4 regions of the Streptomyces sp. W16 genome follow, and region 1 is predicted to be linked to each of the others. Evidence: riboswitches for the same ligand, from Rfam matches in the RefSeq annotation. Region 1 holds a riboswitch; each other region holds the start of a gene.

What was found. A riboswitch is a leader RNA that binds a small molecule or an ion and turns the genes downstream of it on or off. The one in region 1 is predicted to bind cyclic di-AMP.
Region 2: linked by a shared signal. The riboswitch ahead of R6V09_RS10050 (transglycosylase family protein) and the one ahead of R6V09_RS15070 (M23 family metallopeptidase) in region 1 are both predicted to bind cyclic di-AMP.
Region 3: linked by a shared signal. The riboswitch ahead of R6V09_RS34805 (C40 family peptidase) and the one ahead of R6V09_RS15070 (M23 family metallopeptidase) in region 1 are both predicted to bind cyclic di-AMP.
Region 4: linked by a shared signal. The riboswitch ahead of R6V09_RS18500 (M23 family metallopeptidase) and the one ahead of R6V09_RS15070 (M23 family metallopeptidase) in region 1 are both predicted to bind cyclic di-AMP.

Annotation. Positions count from the first base shown of each region.
Region 1 covers NZ_JAWOAI010000092.1:8,709-13,908, forward strand. The annotation lists gene R6V09_RS15060 (M16 family metallopeptidase) at 1-527, shown strand, start outside; gene R6V09_RS15065 (M16 family metallopeptidase) at 524-1,912, shown strand; cyclic di-AMP (ydaO/yuaA leader) riboswitch at 2,115-2,281, shown strand; gene R6V09_RS15070 (M23 family metallopeptidase) at 2,295-3,050, shown strand; gene R6V09_RS15075 (GntR family transcriptional regulator) at 3,239-3,934, shown strand; gene R6V09_RS15080 (HPr family phosphocarrier protein) at 4,096-4,377, opposite strand; gene R6V09_RS15085 (bifunctional acetate--CoA ligase family protein/GNAT family N-acetyltransferase) at 4,566-5,200, shown strand, end outside.
Region 2 covers NZ_JAWOAI010000053.1:18,100-23,299, reverse strand. The annotation lists gene R6V09_RS10065 (hypothetical protein) at 1-580, shown strand, start outside; gene R6V09_RS10060 (cytochrome P450 family protein) at 577-1,890, shown strand; gene R6V09_RS10055 (LysM peptidoglycan-binding domain-containing protein) at 2,081-3,070, shown strand; cyclic di-AMP (ydaO/yuaA leader) riboswitch at 3,270-3,443, shown strand; gene R6V09_RS10050 (transglycosylase family protein) at 3,453-4,151, shown strand; gene eno (phosphopyruvate hydratase) at 4,444-5,200, shown strand, end outside.
Region 3 covers NZ_JAWOAI010000345.1:5,065-10,264, reverse strand. The annotation lists gene R6V09_RS34810 (hypothetical protein) at 1-440, opposite strand, end outside; gene R6V09_RS34805 (C40 family peptidase) at 647-2,239, opposite strand; cyclic di-AMP (ydaO/yuaA leader) riboswitch at 2,248-2,421, opposite strand; gene R6V09_RS34800 (DUF1996 domain-containing protein) at 2,756-4,852, shown strand; gene R6V09_RS34795 (glyceraldehyde-3-phosphate dehydrogenase) at 4,944-5,200, opposite strand, start outside.
Region 4 covers NZ_JAWOAI010000123.1:6,191-11,390, reverse strand. The annotation lists gene R6V09_RS18515 (alginate lyase family protein) at 39-1,259, shown strand; tRNA gene R6V09_RS18510 (tRNA-Met) at 1,312-1,385, shown strand; gene R6V09_RS18505 (PP2C family protein-serine/threonine phosphatase) at 1,498-2,655, shown strand; cyclic di-AMP (ydaO/yuaA leader) riboswitch at 2,845-3,001, shown strand; gene R6V09_RS18500 (M23 family metallopeptidase) at 3,013-4,020, shown strand; gene R6V09_RS18495 (aldo/keto reductase) at 4,086-5,030, shown strand; gene R6V09_RS18490 (PrsW family intramembrane metalloprotease) at 5,048-5,200, opposite strand, start outside.

The sequences.
Region 1 (5,200 bases):
TCGCCCTCACCATCCTCGGCGGCGGCGAGTCCTCGCTCCTCTACAACCGCCTCGTACGGCGCGACCGTACGGCCGTGGCCGCCGGCTTCGGTCTGCTGCGGCTGGCCGGAGCACCCTCCCTGGGGTGGCTGGACGTCAAGACGTCCGGGGACGTCGAGGTGCCCGTCATCGAGGCCGCCATCGACGACGAGCTCGCCCGGTTCGCCGCGGAGGGCCCCACTGCCGAGGAAATGGAGCGCGCCCAGGCCCAGTTGGAGCGCGAGTGGCTGGACCGGCTCGGCACGGTTGCGGGCCGCGCCGACGAACTGTGCCGCTACGCCGTCCTGTTCGGTGACCCGCAGCTCGCCCTGACCGCAGTAAAGCGCGTCCTGGACGTGACGGCGGAGGAGGTCCAGGAGGTCGCCAAGGCCCGCCTGCGCCCCGACAACCGCGCGGTGCTCGTCTACGAGCCGATCGCGGACGAGGACGACGAGAACGACGAAGCAGCGGCCGAGGCCGGCGACGAGAACGAGGAGGCGGCCAAGTGACCGAGCTCGCCACGATGGAATTCCACCCGCAGCCCCAGGCCGGCGAGGCCAGGCCGTGGGCCTTCCCGGCACCCGAGCGCGGGACGCTCGGCAACGGCCTGACCGTCCTGCGCTGCCACCGCCCCGGCCAGCAGGTCGTCGCCGTCGAGGTGCTCCTGGACGCGCCCCTGGACGCAGAACCGGCCGGCCTGGACGGCGTCGCCACGATCACCGCGCGCGCCTTCTCCGAGGGCACCGACAAGCACTCCGCCGAGGAGTTCGCCGCCGAGCTGGAGCGCTCCGGCGCCACCCTCGACGCGCACGCCGACCACCCCGGACTGCGCCTGAGCCTGGAGGTCCCGGCCTCGCGCCTGGCCAAGGGCCTCGGCCTGCTGTCGGACGCCCTCAGGGCACCCGCCTTCGCGGACAGCGAGGTCGAGCGGCTGGTCCGCAACCGCCTCGACGAGATCCCGCACGAGACGGCCAACCCGTCCCGCCGCGCGGCCAAGGAGCTCTCCAAGGAGCTGTTCCCGGTGACCTCGCGCATGTCGCGCCCGCGCCAGGGCACCGAGGAGACCGTCGAGAAGATCGACTCCGGGGCCGTACGCGCCTTCTACGACCGGCACGTTCGCCCCTCGACGGCCACCGTCGTGGTCGTCGGCGACCTCACCGGCATCGACCTGGACGCGCTCCTCGCCGACACCCTGGGCTCGTGGACGGGCTCGACCGCGCAGCCGCGTCCCGTGCCGCCGGTGACCGCCGACGACACCGGGCGGGTCGTGATCGTGCACCGGCCCGGCGCCGTCCAGACGCAGCTGCTCATCGGCCGTGTCGGAGCCGACCGGCACGACCGGGTGTGGCCGGCCCAGGTGCTCGGCACGTACTGCCTGGGCGGCACCCTCACCTCCCGCCTGGACCGCGTCCTGCGGGAGGAGAAGGGCTACACCTACGGTGTGCGGGCCTTCGGCCAGGTGCTGCGTTCGGCACCCGACGGCACCGGCGCCGCGATGCTCGCCATCAGCGGCTCCGTGGACACCCCGAACACCGGTCCCGCCCTGGACGACCTGTGGACGGTGCTCCGCAAGCTCGCCGAGGGCGGCCTCACCGACGCCGAGCGCGACATCGCTGTACAGAACCTCGTCGGGGTGGCGCCGCTCAAGTACGAGACCGCGGCGGCCGTGGCGAGCACGCTGGCCGACCAGGTCGAGCAGCACCTGCCCGACGACTACCAGGCGACGCTGTATCAGCAGCTCGCCGCGACCGGCACCGTGGAGGCCACCGCGGCGGTCGTGAACGCCTTCCCGGTGGACCGTCTGGTGACGATCCTCGTCGGCGACGCGGAGCAGATCAGGGAGCCCGTGGAGGCTCTCGGCATCGGCGAAGTGACCGTCGTACCGGCGGAGTAGACGCAATAGCGGCACACGCGCGTGGGGAGGCCCTGGTGATGGAAGCGTCACCAGGGCTCCCTATTGTCCGAATTGGGGGAGAGGTTGCCTGTCTGCCCTGTGGCGTGTGCAACAAAAACCGTGATCCGTTTGGGGATTGAAAGTGGCCCCCCTTAGCGTCGGTCCGGCTGTCCGTCAGGCACCGCGCCGCACTCGCGGCACCGGACAGTCATCGCCGAGTCCCCGTACGGCGCGAGCCAGGGGAGCCGGGGACCCACATCAAGAGTCCCTGGGGTGAATCGGACGCCCGCGCGTGTAGCGAGGGGGTCCGTAGGAGACCTTCCTGCTCCGAACCCGTCAGCTAACCCGGTAGGCGAGAAGGAAGGAAAGGACCAGCCACTTCATGGCGTTCACCCGCGCCACCGGGAAGCACCGTCGCCCGAGCCGGACCCACCGCACCACCGTGCGCGCCGCGAGCGTCGCCGCGCTCGCCACCACCGGAGTCGTCGGCACCCTGGCAAGCGCCCCCGCGTTCGCCGCCGAGCCCGCCCCCGAACAGACCGGCCTTACGCCTGTCGTCGCCATCGGCGACTCCGTGGCCGAGAAGATCGACGCCCAGGCCGTCGCGCAGCAGCAGGCCGCCGCCGAGACGCTGGCCGAGGAGACCGCCCGCGCCAAGGCCGCCGCGCAGGCCCAGGCGGCCCGTGTGGCCGAGGCGCGCGCCGCCCGCGAGGCCGAGCGCAAGAGGCTCAACACCTTCGTCGCGCCGGTCGCCGACTCCTATGTGTCCACCGGCTACAAGACCGGTGGCTCCCTGTGGTCCTCCGGCGCCCACACGGGCATCGACTTCCACGCCTCGACCGGCACCAGCGTCCACGCGGTGGGCTCCGGCACCGTCGTCGAGGCCGGCTGGGGCGGCTCGTACGGCAACCAGGTCGTGATCAAGATGGCCGACGGCATGTACACCATGTACGGCCACCTGTCGTCCATCGGCGTCTCCGTCGGCCAGCGCGTCACCCCGGGCCAGCAGATCGGCCTCTCCGGGGCGACCGGCAACGTCACCGGACCGCACCTCCACTTCGAGGCCCGTACGACCGCCGAGTACGGCTCGGACGTCGACCCCGTCGCCTACCTCCGCAAGCACGGTGTGAACGTCTGACGACGCACCGCCGCACTTCCCGAAGCCCTGGCCCGCCCGGCCGGGGCTTTCGGCGTTTCCGGAGCCCTCCTGTCCAAAAAATATCCATGGATTCCGGTCCGCCATCGGAAATTCCCGCTGATTGCAATAGAGTCACGGAACACACGTCAATCGTCGACGTTTCACGGGGATTAAGGCGGAGGTCGGACATGCGTATTCCGGCGCACTCGGTATGCACGGCGATCCGGGACGACATCGTCGCCGGTGTCTACGAGCGCGGCGGCCGGCTCACGGAGGAACTCCTCGCGCGCCGGTACGGCGTCTCGCGCGTCCCCGTGCGGGAGGCCCTGCGCACGCTGGAGGCGGAGGGGTTCGTGGTGACCCGGCGGCACGCGGGCGCGTGCGTCGCGGAACCGACCGAGCAGGAGGCCGCCGACCTGCTGGAGATGCGGATGCTGCTGGAGCCGCTCGGCGCCTCGCGGGCCGCCCAGCGGCGCACCGAGGCCCACCTCAAGGTGCTGCGCGGCCTCGTCAGGCTGGGCCAGGAGCGCGCCAGGAGGGGCAACAGCGAGGATCTGCGCTCCCTGGGCAGCTGGTTCCACGAGACGCTGGCCCAGGCCTCCGGGAGCCAGTCGCTGACCTCGATGCTGACCCAGCTGCGGCACAAGATCGCCTGGATGTACGCGGTGGAGGCACCGGCCAACCCTGTGGAGTCCTGGGCCGAGCACGGGGCCATCGTGGACGCCGTGGCCCGCGGTGACAGCGAGCGTGCGCGGGCGATCACAGCCCTGCACACCGAGCGCGCGAGCACCGCGCACCGGCTGCGCTTTCCCGGCGGGGCGAACGGCACGGAGCGTGTGAGGACTTCGCAACCTCCCGTAAACATGTCGGGTCTCCGGCATTAACACGGGCGCCGTATACAAAGAGGAGATAATTCGCGGGGGATTATTTCTGCTGCCCGTAAGTGGAAATGCGAAGGGCTCGCCCGGTAATTCGGACGAGCCCTTCGCGGTTGCGGTACATCGCTTTTGCGGCGAAAGCACCGTCACCATCAATTGCGGGTTGCTCAGACGGTCTCGGGGAGTTCCTCAAGACCTTCCGCGACCAGCTTCGCCAGCCGGTCGAGGGCGGCGTCCGCGCCCTCGGCGTCGGACGCGAGGACGATCTCCTCGCCGCCCTGGGCGCCCAGGCCCAGGACCGCGAGCATGGAGGCCGCGTTGACGGGGTTGCCGTCGGCCTTGGCGATCGTCACGGGGATACCCGAGGCCGTGGTGGCCCGGACGAAGATGGAGGCGGGGCGGGCGTGAAGGCCCTCCGCCCAGCCGACGTTGACGCGGCGCTCAGCCATGTGATGCTGCCCTTCAGAGTCTCAGGGTTGTCTAGACCAGTTTCCCACACGTGAAGCGAGCCCGGACCGGCCCCGTGGACCGTCCGGAGCGGGCGGTCGGACCGCGGCCTCGGCCCGACTTCCCCTCGCTGCTTTCACCCACAGACTGCCTCGCGCCGTTGTCGGACGCGAGCCGTACGCTGGGGCCCATGCAGACCTCGTCGGACCGGCACGAGTACCCCGCGCACTGGGAAGCCGACGTCGTGCTGCGCGACGGGGGTACCGCGCGCGTCAGGCCCATCACCGTCGACGACGCCGATCGCCTGGTCAGCTTCTACGAGCAGGTCTCCGACGAGTCGAAGTACTACCGCTTCTTCGCGCCGTACCCTCGCCTGTCCGCCAAGGATGTCCACCGCTTCACGCACCACGACTTTGTGGACCGGGTGGGACTCGCGGCCACCGTCGGCGGCGAGTTCATCGCCACCGTACGCTATGACCGGATTAGTGCCGACGGGCGTGCCGCCTCCGCCCCCGCCGACGAGGCCGAGGTCGCCTTCCTGGTGCAGGACGCGCACCAGGGCAGGGGTGTCGCCTCCGCCCTCCTCGAACACATCGCGGCCGTCGCCCGTGAGCGCGGCATCCGCCGTTTCGCCGCCGAGGTGCTGCCCGCCAACAACAAGATGATCAAGGTGTTCACGGACGCCGGCTACACACAGAAGCGCAGCTTCGAGGACGGCGTCGTACGCCTGGAGTTTGACCTCGAACCCACCGACAGGTCCCTCGCCGTGCAGCGCGCGCGGGAGCAGCGCGCCGAAGCGCGGTCCGTACGACGGCTGTTGGGGCC
Region 2 (5,200 bases), on a different contig from region 1:
GGAGCGAGCAGAACGGTGGCTGAGGAAGGGGTTCGAGGCGGAGAACCCGGAGGCCGCGCACCGCTTGGGCGATGTGCTGCTCGGAAAGGGAGATGTCCTGGCCGCAGCCGTTCCCTACAGCGAGGCGGCAAGCATGGGATACGCCGGGGTCGCCCTGAACATGGGCTTGATGCACCTCCTGTGCAACGAGCGCGAAAAAGCCCAGGTATGGCTGGGGCGTGCGGCGAGCGACGGCAACGAGTGGGCAGGTGACCTGCAACGACTTCTGTGGGTCGAGCCGGAGTCCTTGGCGACCGCCGCTGAGAGCTTCGCGGTGACCGACGGTTGGCCCCTCTCCATCGCCCACCACGGCGTCGTACTGGAGAAACAGGGCCACCCCGACGAAGCCCGCGCCCAGTACGAGAAAGCCCACGAATCCGGCGACTCTTACGGCACCTACCGCCTGGCCACCCTCCTCGAAAAGCAAGGTAAGCCCGCCGAAGCCACAACCTGGTACCGCAAAGCCGCCGACATGGGACACCCCGCCGCCCTGAAGGCCCTCGCCGAGCGCCCCGCCACCCCGGATACCGTCAAGGAGTGACAGACCAGCCAGCCCAGCCGCACCCCCACCCCTCCGCCCCCGTACCCGCCCCCGAACTCTTCACCTGGGAGTTCGCCACCAACCCCTACCCCGCCTACGCCTGGCTCCGCGAGCACGCCCCCGTGCACAAGACACGCCTCCCCAGCGGAGTGGAGGCCTGGCTGGTCACCCGGTACGCCGACGCCAAGCACGCCCTCGCCGACCCGCGCCTGTCCAAGAACCCCGCGCATCACGACGAACCGGCCCACGCCAAGGGCAAGACCGGTATCCCGGGTGAGCGCAAGGCCGAGTTGATGACGCACCTCCTCAACATCGACCCGCCGGACCACACCCGTCTCCGACGGCTGGTCAGCAAGGCGTTCACACCCCGCCGGGTGGCCGAATTCGCGCCGCGCGTGCAGGAGTTGACGAACGATCTCATCGACCGGTTCGCGCAGACCGGCTCCGCCGACCTCATCCACGACTTCGCCTTCCCGCTCCCCATCTACGCCATCTGCGACCTGCTCGGCGTCCCCCGCGAGGACCAGGACGACTTCCGGGACTGGGCGGGCATGATGATCCGCCACGGGGGAGGACCGCGCGGTGGAGTCGCCCGGTCCGTCAAGAAGATGCGCGGCTATCTCGCCGACCTCATCCACCGCAAGCGCGCGGCCCTCGCCGACAGCCCGGACCCACTCCCCGGCGAAGACCTCATCTCCGCCCTCATCCGCGCCTCCGACCAAGGCGAGCACCTCACCGAGAACGAGGCCGCGGCGATGGCCTTCATCCTGCTCTTCGCCGGCTTCGAGACGACCGTCAACCTCATCGGCAACGGCACCTACGCCCTCCTCACCCACCCCGAGCAGCGCGCCCGCCTGGAGAAGTCCCTGGCCGCGGGTGAACGCGAACTCCTCGAAACCGGCGTCGAGGAACTCCTGCGCTACGACGGCCCGGTGGAGCTGGCGACCTGGCGCTTCGCCACCCGCCCGCTCACCCTCGGCGGGCAGGACATCGCGGCCGGCGACCCCGTACTCGTCGTACTGGCCGCGGCGGACCGCGATCCGGAACGGTTCGCCGATCCCGACGTCCTCGATCTGGGACGGCGTGACAATCAACACCTCGGCTACGGCCACGGCATCCACTACTGCCTCGGCGCCCCGCTCGCCCGGCTGGAGGGGCAGACCGCGCTCGCCACGCTCCTCACCCGCCTGCCCGACCTTCAACTCGCCGCGGATCCGGCCGACTTGCGCTGGCGCGGCGGGCTCATCATGCGTGGACTGCGCACCCTGCCCGTGGAGTTCACCCCCCGAGCGGGCACGCCAACCCCGTAAACCTGGACCGAACAGGCCATCTCGCCCCGTAAACCCGAAGATGACAGTTCCTCAAGTCTGTGATCTTCACGTGATCTACGTGGCATTAACTTGTGACAAGTGATCGACTGCGGCTACGTTCACGTACCAGCGCGGCGCCCCGCAGCACCCGCCGCGCGGTCCCCCCGCCGTCACGCGAAAGGCCCTCCGCATGCTCTCCGGGAACGGTCGTCACCGTCGCCCCCGTCAGGCTCCGGCAATCCTCGTCGCGGCCGGCGTGACCGGCTCCGCCATCGCCATCCCCCTCCTCGGCGCCGCAGCCGCGAACGCCGCCGACGGCACCACCTGGGACAAGGTGGCCCAGTGCGAGACCGGCGGCTCCTGGAGCGAGAACAGCGGCAACGGCCACTACGGCGGGCTGCAGATAACCCAGGACGACTGGGACAAGTACGGCGGCGAGGACTACGCCCCGACCGCCGACCTCGCCAGCCGTTCCCAGCAGATAGCCGTCGCCGAGAAGATCCTCGACGCCAAGGGCACCTCCGCGTGGATCACCTGCGCGCTGCTCTCCGGCCTCACCACGACCTCGGGTTCGGCGAACGTCGACACCGGCGTCGCGAGCGACTCGCCGTCGGCCAGTGCGACGGACTCCTCGGGTTCCTCCGACTCCTCCGACTCTTCGGGGGCCTCCGGATCGTTCGGGCTGTCCGACTCCGGCAACACGGAACCGACTCCGTCCGATTCGTCCGACTCCTCCGGCGGTGACTCGCAGAGCCCCACGCCCTCCGCGACGGACAACCCCACCAAGTCCGACAAGTCCACCACTCCTTCGACGGACGACGGCTCGGCCACCGCGTCCCCGAAACTCGACGAATCGGACAACTCGGAGCAAGCGGTGGGCAAGTGGAGCCTTGTCGACACCGGCGCGCTCGGTGACTCCTCCGAGCAGGCGGGCGACCAGGGGGTTGAGCAGCAGAGCACCGGCAAGCATCGAGGAGCGAGCGCCGAGGAGAGCACGGAGAGCGCGGTGACGCAGTCGTACACCGTCCGCGCCGGCGACTCCCTCGCGTCCATCGCCGACTCCCTTGGCTTCGAGGGCGGATGGCGCGCGCTCTACGCCGAGAACAAAAAGGTGATAGGCGCCGATCCGTCCGCTGTCGTCGCCGGTCAGACCTTGGACGTCAGTGCTGAAACGGGCTGAAAGTAGCAGCAAAACAGCGGGAGTTCACGTCACGCTTCGCGCCGAATGTCCGCTTTGGTGAAAGTGTGGGATGAGTCTCAGAAGCCCTGATCGTCTTTGAAATTCCGCGGTTTCCCTGTCTACGGTCAAGGCCGCTCGTCACCACGAGCCCCGGCTGCCGCACACGCCGAGTCCTGCCAGCGGCTTCCGGGAACATTCGTCGCGTCAAGCGCCGTAGGCAGGAGCGGGGGACCCAAGGTAAGTGCCGGGCCCGGGAGTTGAGAGACGACCGGAACCGGCTTGGGGTTAAGTCGCGCACCGAGAGGTGTGCGGCCGGGCAACTCACACGGCCCGAACCCGACAGCTCACCTCGCAGGCGTCGGTGAGGGGATTGGGATCTTCCATGCTGTTTTCCGGCAAGGGCAAGCACCGTCGTCCGTCCAAGGCCACCCGCGTCGCCACGCTCGCCGGCGTGACCGGTGTCGCCATCGCCGCCCCGCTCATGGCGGCCGGCAACGCCTCCGCGGCCACCGCCTCCGAGTGGGACACGGTCGCCAGCTGCGAGTCCGGCGGCAACTGGTCCATCAACACCGGCAACGGCTACTACGGCGGCCTGCAGTTCTCCGCCTCGACGTGGGCCGCGTACGGCGGCACCGCCTACGCCTCCACCGCGAACCAGGCCTCCAAGTCCCAGCAGATCGCCGTGGCGGAGAAGGTTCTCGCCGCCCAGGGCAAGGGCGCCTGGCCCACCTGTGGCACCGGCCTGTCGAGCGCCGCCTACTCCGGCGGCAGCTCCAGCTCGTCGAGCAGCTCGAACAGCTCCTCCAGCTCTTCGAAGACCACCACCGAGCGCTCCACGTCCGACACGACGGCCTCCCGCTCCGCCGAGCGCCCGGCCGCCAAGAAGACCGTCTCCACCCCGACCGGCAAGAAGGTCAAGAAGGGTGACGGCGAGTACAAGGTCGTCAAGGGCGACACCCTCAGCTCCATCGCCGAGAAGCACAAGGTGAAGGGCGGCTGGCAGCAGCTGTTCAAGCTGAACAAGAGCATCATCGACGACGCCGACTTCATCTACCCGGGCCAGCAGCTGCACCTTAAGTAGCTCTCAGCTGAACCACAGCGCCCTCACAACCGTGGACTCCATCATGGAGACCTCGTGAGGGTCACCCCCGTCCCCCACGGGCTCCCCGCTCCGGTGCGTGTTCCCCCGTACGCACCGGGGCGGGGCTTTTTGCGTCCTCTTCAGCGAAGCGTTTTGTTCCGTTCGGAAACAATTTACTCTCGGTTCTGTCCAACAGGCGGCCGAGCGGATGGCCAATCGCCCCGAGCCGGTTAGGCTCGTCTCGCAGAGCCGCTGCGGTGTTGCCGTAGCCGCGTCAGACCCCATGAAGGAGATGCTCGTGCCGTCCATCGACGTCGTCGTAGCCCGGGAAATCCTGGACTCCCGAGGCAACCCCACGGTCGAGGTCGAGGTCGGCCTCGACGACGGCAGCACGGGTCGTGCCGCCGTTCCGTCCGGCGCCTCCACGGGTGCTTTCGAAGCCATCGAACTGCGTGACGGCGACCCCAACCGCTACGGCGGCAAGGGTGTCGAGAAGGCCGTACTCGCCGTCATCGAGCAGATCGGCCCGGAGCTCGTCGGCTACGACGCCACCGAGCAGCGCCTGATCGACCAGGCGATGTTCGACCTGGACGCCACCGACAACAAGGGCTCGCTCGGCGCCAACGCCATCCTCGGCGTCTCCCTCGCCGTCGCGCACGCCGCGTCCGAGGCCAGCGACCTCCCCCTCTTCCGCTACCTCGGCGGTCCGAACGCGCACCTGCTGCCCGTTCCGATGATGAACATCCTGAACGGCGGCTCGCACGCCGACTCGAACGTGGACATCCAGGAGTTCATGATCGCCCCGATCGGCGCGGAGTCCTTCTCCGAGGCGCTGCGCTGGGGCGCCGAGGTCTACCACACCCTCAAGAAGGTGCTGAAGACCAAGGGCCTGTCCACCGGCCTCGGCGACGAGGGCGGCTTCGCCCCGAACCTGGAGTCCAACCGCGCCGCGCTCGACCTCATCATCGAGGCCATCAAGCAGGCCGGTTACATCCCCGGCGAGCAGATCGGGCTCGCGCTCGACGTCGCCGCGTCCGAGTTCTACAAGG
Region 3 (5,200 bases), on a different contig from region 1:
ACGTGCGCGAACTCGTCCGGCCTCCCGGCGGTGTACGTCAGGCTGATCCGGCCGTACTGTCGTACTCCCGGATGCCGCTTCCACGTCTGCGCGTTGTCGAGGCGGACGACGACCGGATACGAGTGGAACTTGCCCGCCGCGCAATAGGGCTTGCAGTCGTTCACCCAGTTGACGCCCGTCGCCGTCGCGGAGTTGGCGTCCCAGTCGGTCCAACGCAGCGACGCCAGGCGGCTGTTGCCGTCGCCGCAGGCGAGCATGAAGTCGGCGGGGCGGACCTCGGGATGCCAGAGGCAGTCGACCAGCACGGGGACCGCGGGCTGCTGGTGGGCGACCGGTTGCGCGCGCACCGTCGCCGGGGCCGCGGACGAGGTGCCCACCGCCGGCGCGAGCAGGGCGGCGGCACAGACCGTGACGACTCCGACCATGGTGTGTTTGTACATGTCCGCTCCCGGCCGCCTGTTCGTACCCGTCGCCCCGCACCCGCACCGGCGGTGGGCCCGCCTGCCGGGACACAGTCGTCGTCCGTCTCTCGTTCGACGCTACGACCGTGTCCTGGGTTCCACCACTCGTACAGACCAACGACACGGACCGCCGGGAGTAGCGGGCTGCACGCGACCGGGGCCGGGAACACCCGGCCCCGAGCGGCTCAGGCGGGCCGTACGGCGCCCCGGATGGCGGCGGAACCGGCGTAGAAGATCGACTCCTCGCGTATCGGCGTACCGGGGCTCGGCGCGTGGATCATCAGGCCGTTGCCGGTGTAGAGGCCGACGTGGTCGATGCTGTCGTAGAAGAAGATCAGGTCGCCGGGACGGATGTCCGTGAGGGGGACGAGGGCGCCCGCTCCCGACTGTTCCTGGGCGGTGCGCGGGAGCAGGACGCCCGCTGCCTTCCAGGCGGCCTGGGTGAGGCTGGAGCAGTCGTAGGCGTCCGGTCCCGCCGCGCCCCACAGGCAGGGCCTGCCGATCTGCGCGCGGGCGAAGGCGAGTGCGGTGCTGGTCTTGCTGAGCGTGCTCGGGTCCTGCAGCGCGTCGGGTACGGCCGCGACGGGCGCCGGGCTGAAGGTCGGGGCCGCGGGGAGAATGATCTCGGGGGCCATTGTCGGAGCCGTGGGCAGGGTGAATTCCGGAGCGGCGGCCGGGGTCGCGGCGAAGGAGACCTCGGCGGCGGGCGGAGTCGGCTGCCACTCCTGCTGCGGTGGGCGCCAGCCCGGATCCGGTGTGGAGTAGGAGGTCCGCTGCTCGGTCACCATGGGCATCTGTCCGGTAGCCCAGGCCTGTTGCTCGGGGATAACGGGCATCTGGCCGGTGGCCCACGTCTGTTGCTCGGTCACGATCGGCATCTGTCCGGTGGCCCAGGCCTGTTGCTCGGGCACGACGGGCATCTGACCGGTCGACCACATCTGCTGTTCGGGGACCATGGGCATCGACCCGGTCGACCAAGTCGTCTCCGGGGTGGGCCAGCTGGTCTCCGGAGGCGGCCAGGTAGCACCGGCCGGGGCGGACTCGGTGCGTGGTGCGGCGATGTACGGGAGCAGCTCCAGGTCCGCGGTGAGCGGGTCGAAGACCGGAGCCGGGGCGGCCGCGACGGCGAATTGCTGCGGTTCCAGGGCGGGCGCGGGCGGCACTTCGATGGCGGGCACGGGCTGCAGGTCGAGGACGGTCGCCTGAGGCATCTGAACCATCTGCTGCATCTGAGGCGACTGCGGTGTGGCGATCTGAGGCATCTGGGGCGCCTGCGGCGCGGCGGGCGGCAGCGCGGCGATGGGGCCGGCGGTCAACTCTGCGACAGGTGCGGCGAGTTGAGGGGTTGCTGACTCCGGTACGCCAGCCCCCGCGGTCAGTTCGGCCACGGCGCGGCCGGGCTGCGCTTCGAGTGCTCGGCCGCCGCTCTCGGCTTCGGGGCGCCGCTCGGTTCGCTCGGGCCGGGCCGCCGGACGGGCGGGAGTCCTGCCGGGCGGCAGGATCGCCGGCACGGTCGGGCCGAGTTGGGCACGGGCCCGGTCGAACCACTGCTTGGTGACGGCGTCGAGGGCGGGGTCGGAAGGGCGCGACGCGCTGGGACGGGGCTCGACACGCTGGCGCGGACCCCCGGACATCTTGCGCGTGGCGTTGTAGTTTCCGGTGGCCGTCTCGGCCCTGTCGTAAAGGGAGTTGATCCGCCGCTGGACTTCGTCGCGGCTGGGTCGGTCGTCCACGGTGGGGCCACTGCCTCCGGTGCGCGTGCGTCGTTCTGCCGGCATGGCAGACGTGCTCCTTCCGTTTCGCGCCTACCGGGTTAGCTGTCGGGTTCGGGCGTCGATCACGGAAGGTTTGCCCTACGGCCCTTGCCCCGAGGGGCAGTTGGGCCGATTCACCCCAAGTTCGGTTGGGTCCCCGGCTCCGGCTGCCGCGAGCGACACGCCGGACTCGGCGCAAGCCGTGCGGCCCGGCGCCGATCGCCGGAGTAGGTCGTACGGCCTGAACGTCAACTTAGCCAACGTGTGTGCCTCGTGTGAAGGTTGAAGCGCGATATGTCCGATACGTATTTGTGACCTTTACCTCGCCCTGGTGTGTCGAGGGCTCAGGGGCCCGTCGGGTCGGGTGATCCATATGAGGTCGCTATGAATTTTTGAGGCGGTTGAACACATCGGGATCCGCTTCCGTATTGGGTCGGGGGATTTCCATGCCGGGACGATCCGGGCCGACCGATACGTGTAGGAGCAACTTCCTTGGCACGCAACACGCGCAGACGCCCCACAGGCGCACGACGCGCGACGATGGCAGCAGTCGCCCTGATGCTGGGCGGCGGAGGACTGGTGGCGGCGAACGTCTACGCGTCGGCGTCCGAAGGTGGTTGGGGCGGTGACTCCGCCCAACAAGGGTCCCCGGACGCGGCATCGCGAGGTGCGACGATCGACTGCCCGGACATTGGCACCCAGTTGACGACGGTGCCCGACGAGGCGAAGACCGACGTCGACAAGGAACTCGCGAATCTGGACCAGCAGATAACCGAGGCCTACCAGAAACTGCGGGACTCGACGGAGTCCATACGCCAGGACGCCTCCTTCGCGGACAACGCGATCATGAATCCGCTGAAGGAGAAGCGGGCGGCGACGATCGGACGGATCGACGACGCCATCGACCGCGTCGGGGACCGCCCGGAGGGGCTCGACGCCCTCGCCGGCTGCACCCTGATCGCACCCACGAACGAGACCGGGGACCAGGACGGCAACGGCAACGGCGACGACCAGAGCGCCAGTGCGAGCGCGAGTGCAAGCGCCAGTGGCCAGGGCGGTCAGGGCAACCAGCAGATCAGCAACGGGCCCGTCGCCTCGGACTACGCGGACATCACCTCCGTACAGCCCAACGTGAACGCTGCGCAGCAGCAGGCCGGTGCCTCGCGCGGCACGTTCGTCACCGCCTGCGGGGTGAACGAGAACGGCCTGTTCAACTCCGACAACGTGATCGTCGCGCCCGGAGTCACCAACGGCGCCCACCACTTCCACGACTACATCGGCAACCAGTCGAACAACGCCTTCGCCAGCGACCAGGACCTCGCGAACGCCGACACGAGCTGCGAGAACCCCGGCGACAAGTCCACTTACTACTGGCCCGTGTTGCGCCTGCAGAACGGCAAGCAGGAGCGGGACGCCGACAAGCCCGGCGGCGGCACCGAGGGCAACGCCGGTGAGATCGTCACGGCCAAGCAGGTCACCCTGACCTTCGAGGGCAACCCGCAGAGCAAGGTCGTCGCGATGCCGCGCCTCCTGCGCATCATCACCGGTGACGCCAAGGCCTTCGTGAACGGCCCCGCCAACGCCAACGCCTCCTGGAGCTGCACCGGGTTCGAGGACCGGCAGCTCAAGGACAAGTACCCGCTGTGCCCCTCGGGCAGCGACGTCGTGCGCACCTTCAAGTTCCAGAGCTGCTGGGACGGCCGCAACATCGACAGCGCCAACCACCGCACCCACGTGGCCTTCGAGGCCGCCGACGGCGCCTGCCCGGACGGCTTCAAGGCCATTCCGCAGCTGGTGCAGCGGATCGTCTACGACGTGGACGCGCCGAGCCTCCAGGACGGCGGCAAGACGACCCCGCTGTTCTCGGTGGACTCCTTCCCCGAGCAGCAGCACAAGCCCGTCACGGACCACGGCGACTTCATCAACGTCTTCGACGAGGGCCTGATGAACGACATGGTCACCTGCATCAACAACGGCGAGAAGTGCGGCGCCGGCACGGACAACGACCCCGGAGGCTCGGGCGACGGCTCCGGCTCCGGCTCCGGTGACGGCTCCGGTTCGGGTGGCGGCTCCGGGTCCGGTGGGGGTTCCGGTGAGCCGCAGGAGTCCCCGTCGGCCACCGACACCGCTACGGCGGCGCCCACGGCCACCGCGTCCGACGAGCCCTCCGGGAACGGCGGCGACGAGGGGAATGGCGGCAACGGCGGCAACGCCGGGAATGGTGACAACGGCGGGAACGGCGACAACGGTGGCCAGGCCACCGCGGATCCCGCGACCAGCGCCCCGGACACCGAGACCAGTGCCCCCGAGCCCACCGACACCCAGACCACCGACCCCGGTGACCTGACGACCGCCGTCTCGGTTCCCAAGGCCGACACGAAGACCGAAGGTTCCAAGTCGACCGAGACGCAGGGGAGTTCGGACAACGGCTCCGGCGGTGAGGTCGGCAGCGCCGCGACGACACCGCCCGCTTCGTCCTCGGGCGGGGAGAGCTACGCCGCCGTAGGCCCGAATCAGCCGCAGGCGCAGGGCGGGCTGGCGGAGACCGGCGCGAATCTGTGGCCCGCGGTGGCCGGAGCGTTGCTGCTCGTCGCCGGGTTCGTGGTGCTGTACCGAGGTAAGCGCAGTACACGCTGACACAACGCACGTCTGTGACAACGACGGCCCGGCCGCCCCGACTTGGGGGTGGCCGGGCCGTCACATGTTCGGCGCGCCGGGGCGGAAGGCCTTAGACAGCCGGTGCCGGATACGTCGGGTACTCGACCCCGGAGACGTGCTGGACGACCCGGACGACCTGGCAGGAGTAGCCGAACTCGTTGTCGTACCAGAGGTAGAGGATCGCGTTGTCGCCGTCGACCTTGGTGGCGCCCGCGTCGATGATCGAGGCGTGGCGTGAGCCCATGAAGTCGCTCGACACCGCGTCGGGGGCGGTGGTGAAGTCGATCTGCCGTTTGAGCGGCGAGGTCAGCGAGACATCGCGGAGGT
Region 4 (5,200 bases), on a different contig from region 1:
GCAGAGAACCGGTGCGGACAACGGCGGAGGTAGGGCACATGAGGGCAGTGCGGCGGCGCTCGGCGGCCGTGATGGGCGCGTCCGTGGCGATGGGGCTCGTCGCCTCGTGCGGGGCGGCGGACACCGGTACCCGGACCATGGCGCGGGCACTGCCCGCCGGCGCGGCGTTCACGCATCCCGGAGTGCTGGTCAGCAAGGGGCAGCTGGACGCCGTACGGAAGAACGTGGCGGCCGGGAAACAGCCCTGGCTGAAGGCGTACTTCGGGATGCGGGACAGCAAGTACGGGTCGTACAAGTACACGGCGAAGCCCTACGCCGACGTCGACTGCCCCTGGAACGGCAAGGCCGCGCACGGGTGTGTCGAGGAGCGCGAGGACGCGATCGCGGCGTACACGCAGGCCCTGTTGTTCAGCATCACCGGCAAGCAGCATCACGCGCTCAAGGCGCGGGAGATCATGGACGACTGGTCGGCGAGGATGAAGGAGCACACCTCCGAGGACGCCGGCCTGCAGACCGCCTGGGCCGGGTCGACGTGGGCGCGGGCGGCGGAGATCGTGCGGTACGCGCCGGGGGCCGGGTGGCCGGCGGACCGGGTCCAGCGGTTCGCGACCATGCTGCGCACCGCCTATCAGCCCGAGGTCACCAAGGACCTGCCGGACTACAACGGCAACTGGGACCTCGCGATGACCGACGCGGCGATCGGCATCGCCGTCTTCCTCGACGACCACAAGGCCTTCGACGCGGCCGTCAAACGCTTCCGCGACCGCGTGCCCGCCTACTTCTACCTGGAGAAGGACGGCAAGGTGCCGCTCACTCCGGCCCGCTCCACCGTCACCACCCCGCAGAAGCTGACGACGTACTGGTTCAAGCAGACCACCTTCAAGGACGGCATCGCCCAGGAGACCTGCCGCAACTTCAAGCACGTCGGGTACTCCCTCGCCGCCACCGGGCACATCGCCGAGACCGCCTGGCACCAGGGCGTCGACCTCTACGACGGGGTCAAGGACCGGCTCAAGGCCGCCCTCGAATTCCACTCCCGCTACCAGCTCGGCGAGCCCGCGCCCGCCTGGCTCTGCGGCGGCAGGGTCGACCGGAACATGGGGCCCGACCTGGAGGTTCCGCTCAACCACCTGGAGGACCGGCTCGGCATGAAGGTGCCCGCCGCGCACAAGCTCGCCGAGACGACCCGGCCGGCCGGCAGCGACGACCTCTTCGTCTCCTGGGAGACCCTCACGCACGCCGGGAACACCGCCGACTGAAACCTGTGTGACATCGGACCCCGCGGATGGCGTATAGTTGCAATCACAACGGCGCGGGGTGGAGCAGCTCGGTAGCTCGCTGGGCTCATAACCCAGAGGTCGCAGGTTCAAATCCTGTCCCCGCTACTCAAGGCCAAGGGCCGGAATCCAGAACATGGATTCCGGCCCTTGGTGTTTCTCCCGCCCCGGTCGGCCCACCCCGCTCGCCGCCCTCCCCCGGCCAGGAAAAACTGGACGTGTGGAGGAGGAGGGTCCGTATGCGCGAGCCGGCGGGCGGCTGCCCGGCGATCCCGTCCCCGACCCCGGCCTCGGCCCCGACGAGGGACGGCGGACCGCCCGCGTCCTCGCCCTGGTCCGCCGGCTGCCCGCGCTGCTGCTGATCGTCGGGGCCTGCTACGACTACTTGACCCCGCAGGACTTCACGGCGGCCCCGTTCTTCACCGCCGCCCCGCTCGTCGCCGCCCCGCTCTACTCACGGCGCGGCACCGTGCTCACCGGCCTGGCCGCCCTCGCCGTCGTCCTCGCGATCCACATCAGGCTCGGCATCCTCCTGCGCACCGACGCGGTCACCGAGGTGGCCACCGTGGCGACGGTCGCCGTGCTCGCCGTCCTCATCAACGCCCTCGTCCGCCGCAGCAGCGAACAGCTCGCCTCCGTACGCGAGATCGCCGAGGCCGCCCAGCGCGCGGTACTCCCCGAACCGGCCGAGCGGATCGGCGGGTTCGAGATCGCGGCACGGTACGAGGCGGCGCAGGAGGGCGCGTTCATCGGCGGCGACCTGTACGCGGTGCAGGACACCCCGCACGGCGTACGGCTGGTCGTCGGCGACGTACGCGGGAAGGGCATGGGCGCGGTCGCGGCCGTCGCGGTGGTCATCGGGGCGTTCCGGGAGGCAGCCGAGCAGGAGACCACCCTGGAGGCGGTCGCGCAGCGGCTGGAGCGGGCGCTGGCGCGCGAGGGCACCCGGCGCGACGGGCTCGACGCGTTCGAGGGGTTCACCACGGCTGTCCTCGCCGAACTCCCGCACGGCGACGGCGTCGTACGGATCGTCGACCGGGGCCACCCGCCGCCGCTGCTCCTGCACGCGGACGGCACCGTGGACACCCTGCTCGTCAAGGAGCCCGCACTGCCGCTCGGGATGGGGGAGTTGGGGTTCTGGCCCGACCGGGCCGAGGAGTTCGCGTTCCCCGGCGGAGCCACACTGCTCCTGTACACCGACGGCCTGTCCGAGGCCCGCGACTCCCACGGCGTGTTCTACGACCCCGGGGAGCGGCTGACCGGGCGGACCTTCCGCAGCCCCGAGGCGTTGCTCTCCCTCCTCGCCAAGGAGGTGCGCCGGTACTCCGGGGGCGGCATGACGGACGACATGGCGATGATCGCCGTACGCCATCCATGACCGGACATGCCGTCAATACCTGTGGGAATTCCAAGACATGGTCAACTCGCCCGTTTTTCGGCGACGGTGGGCCGTTCGTCCAGCAAGGAAAGGTTAATGATCAAGCGAACGGGCTTGGAATCGGGCGCCCGTGTCTATTAACGTTCGATAACGCAGCACGGTCGTCCCAGCCGTCACAAGAGACAGCTCCGTGCGCACGCGCCGAATCCCGCAAGGGAACCGGGGAACCACCACTTGGGGTGAATCGCTCGTCGACAGCCGTGGGAACACGGCAGGTTTACGCGCGTAGGAGACCTTCCTGCTCCGAACCCGTCAGCTAACCCGGTAGGCGAGAAGGAAGGAAAGGAGCACGCCCACGTGGCGTCAAACCAGGCTGCCCCAGAAGCCCCGGTCGTCTACGGCGGATACCGCCCCGACGAGGGCCCCTGGGAGGAGTGGAACCCCAGCGCGGAGACCGTTCCTCCCAACCGCGGCAAGCACCGTGTCGCCAAGCAGCGTGGTGGCGGGGGATTCGCCCGCAGCTCCACCGTCCTGGGCGTCGGTGTCATAGCCGCCGTCAGCGCGGGCGGCATGGCCAGCGCCAACACCGGCAAGCCGCCGGTCTCCATCTCCCTGCCCGACCTGCCCTCCGTGGGCCATCTGCTGGACGACTCCTCCAGCACCCCCAAGGGTTCCGCGACCGCGCTCAGCAGCGTCGGCGTGACCACCACCGAGACCGCCAAGGGCACCTCGGACGCGGGCGAACTGCTGCGCAACCGGATCATGGAACAGGCCGAGCTCCAGCAGCTCCAGGTCGACGGCAAGTCCCAGGCCGCCGCCGAGGCCGCCGTCGCCAAGCAGGTCGACGCCGCCGCCGCGAAGGCCGAGCAGGCCGCCGCTAAGAAGGCCGCCGACGCCAAGGAGGCCGCGGAGGCCGCCGCCAAGAAGAAGGCCGAGGCCGCCAAGCTCGCCGCGCTGGCCAAGCAGTACACGCTGCCGGTCGGCTCGTACACGATCACCGGCACCTTCGGCCAGGCCGGCTCCATGTGGTCCTCCGGCTACCACACCGGACTCGACTTCGCCGCGCCCACCGGCACGCTGATCAAGGCCATCCACAGCGGCACGGTCACCGAGGCGGGCTGGGCCGGGTCCTACGGCTACCGCACGATCCTCACCCTCAGCGACGGCACCGAGCTGTGGTTCTGCCACCAGTCCTCGATCAACGTCAGCGTCGGCCAGAAGGTCGCCACCGGAGACGTCATCGGCCGCGTGGGCGCCACGGGCAATGTGACCGGACCGCACCTCCACCTGGAGGTCCACATCAACGGCGCGGCCACCGCCAGCGACCCGGCGCCCTGGCTGCGCAGCAAGGGCCTCAACCCCTGAGGTCCCCGAGACTTCTGGATCACCCGCTGGAATATCCGGTTCCGGCCCGGCTGTTGACGTAGAGCATGACTTCTCTTCGCAAGCTGGGCCGGTCCGACCTGGAGATCTTCCCGCTCAACCTCGGCGGCAACGTCTTCGGCTGGACCGCCGACGAGGCGACCTCCTTCGCCGTACTCGACGCGTACGCCGCCGCGGGCGGCAACTTCATCGACACCGCCGACTCGTACTCGGCGTTCGCGCCGGGCAACCAGGGCGGCGAGTCCGAGACCGTCATCGGCAAGTGGGTCAAGGCCCGCGGCAACCGCTCCGACGTCGTCGTCGCCACCAAGGTCAGCCAGCACCCCGACTTCCCGGGCCTGAGCGCCGCCAACATCAGGGCCGCCGCCGACGCCTCCCTGCGCCGCCTGGACACCGACCACATCGACCTCTACTACACCCACTTCGACCAGGTCGAGGTGCCGGTCGAGGAGATCGTCGGCGCGCTCGACGAGCTGGTGAAGGCGGGCAAGGTGCGGTACATCGCCGCCTCGAACATCTCCCCCGAGCGCCTCCAGGCCTCCCTCGACCTCTCCGACCGCGAGGGCCTGGCCCGCTATGTCGCGATCCAGCCGCACTACAACCTCGTCTCCCGCGACACCTACGAGGGCGAACTCCGGGACGTGGCCGAGCGGAACGGCCTGGCGGCACTCCCCTACTTCGCCCTGGCGGCCGGCTTCCTCACCGGCAAGTACCGGCCCGGTACGACCGTGGACAGCCCGCGGGCCGGGCGGGCCGCGGGCTACCTCGAATCGGAGCGCGGCCAGAAGGTCCTGACCGCCCTGGACGAGGTCGCACAGGCCCACGACGCGTCCGTCGCGACGGTTGCCCTCGCCTGGCTCGCCGCCCAGCCCACGGTCGCGGCACCGATCGCCTCCGCCAGGACCGTGGACCAACTGCCCGCACTGCTGGCCGTGGCCGAACTGGCGCTCACGGACGCCGAGATCGAGCAACTGACCCAGGCGTCGGCCTAGAGCCTTCCGAGGGCCAGTCAGGACCGGTACGGGTTGTACGCGGGATACGGCGACGACGACACCGGATTCCCGTACACCCCGTGCCCGCCGTACATCCCGTTCCCGCCGTACACGGGCCACGGCGGCACCACCACCGGCACCGGTGGCGCGATACGCCGCGCCGCGTACTC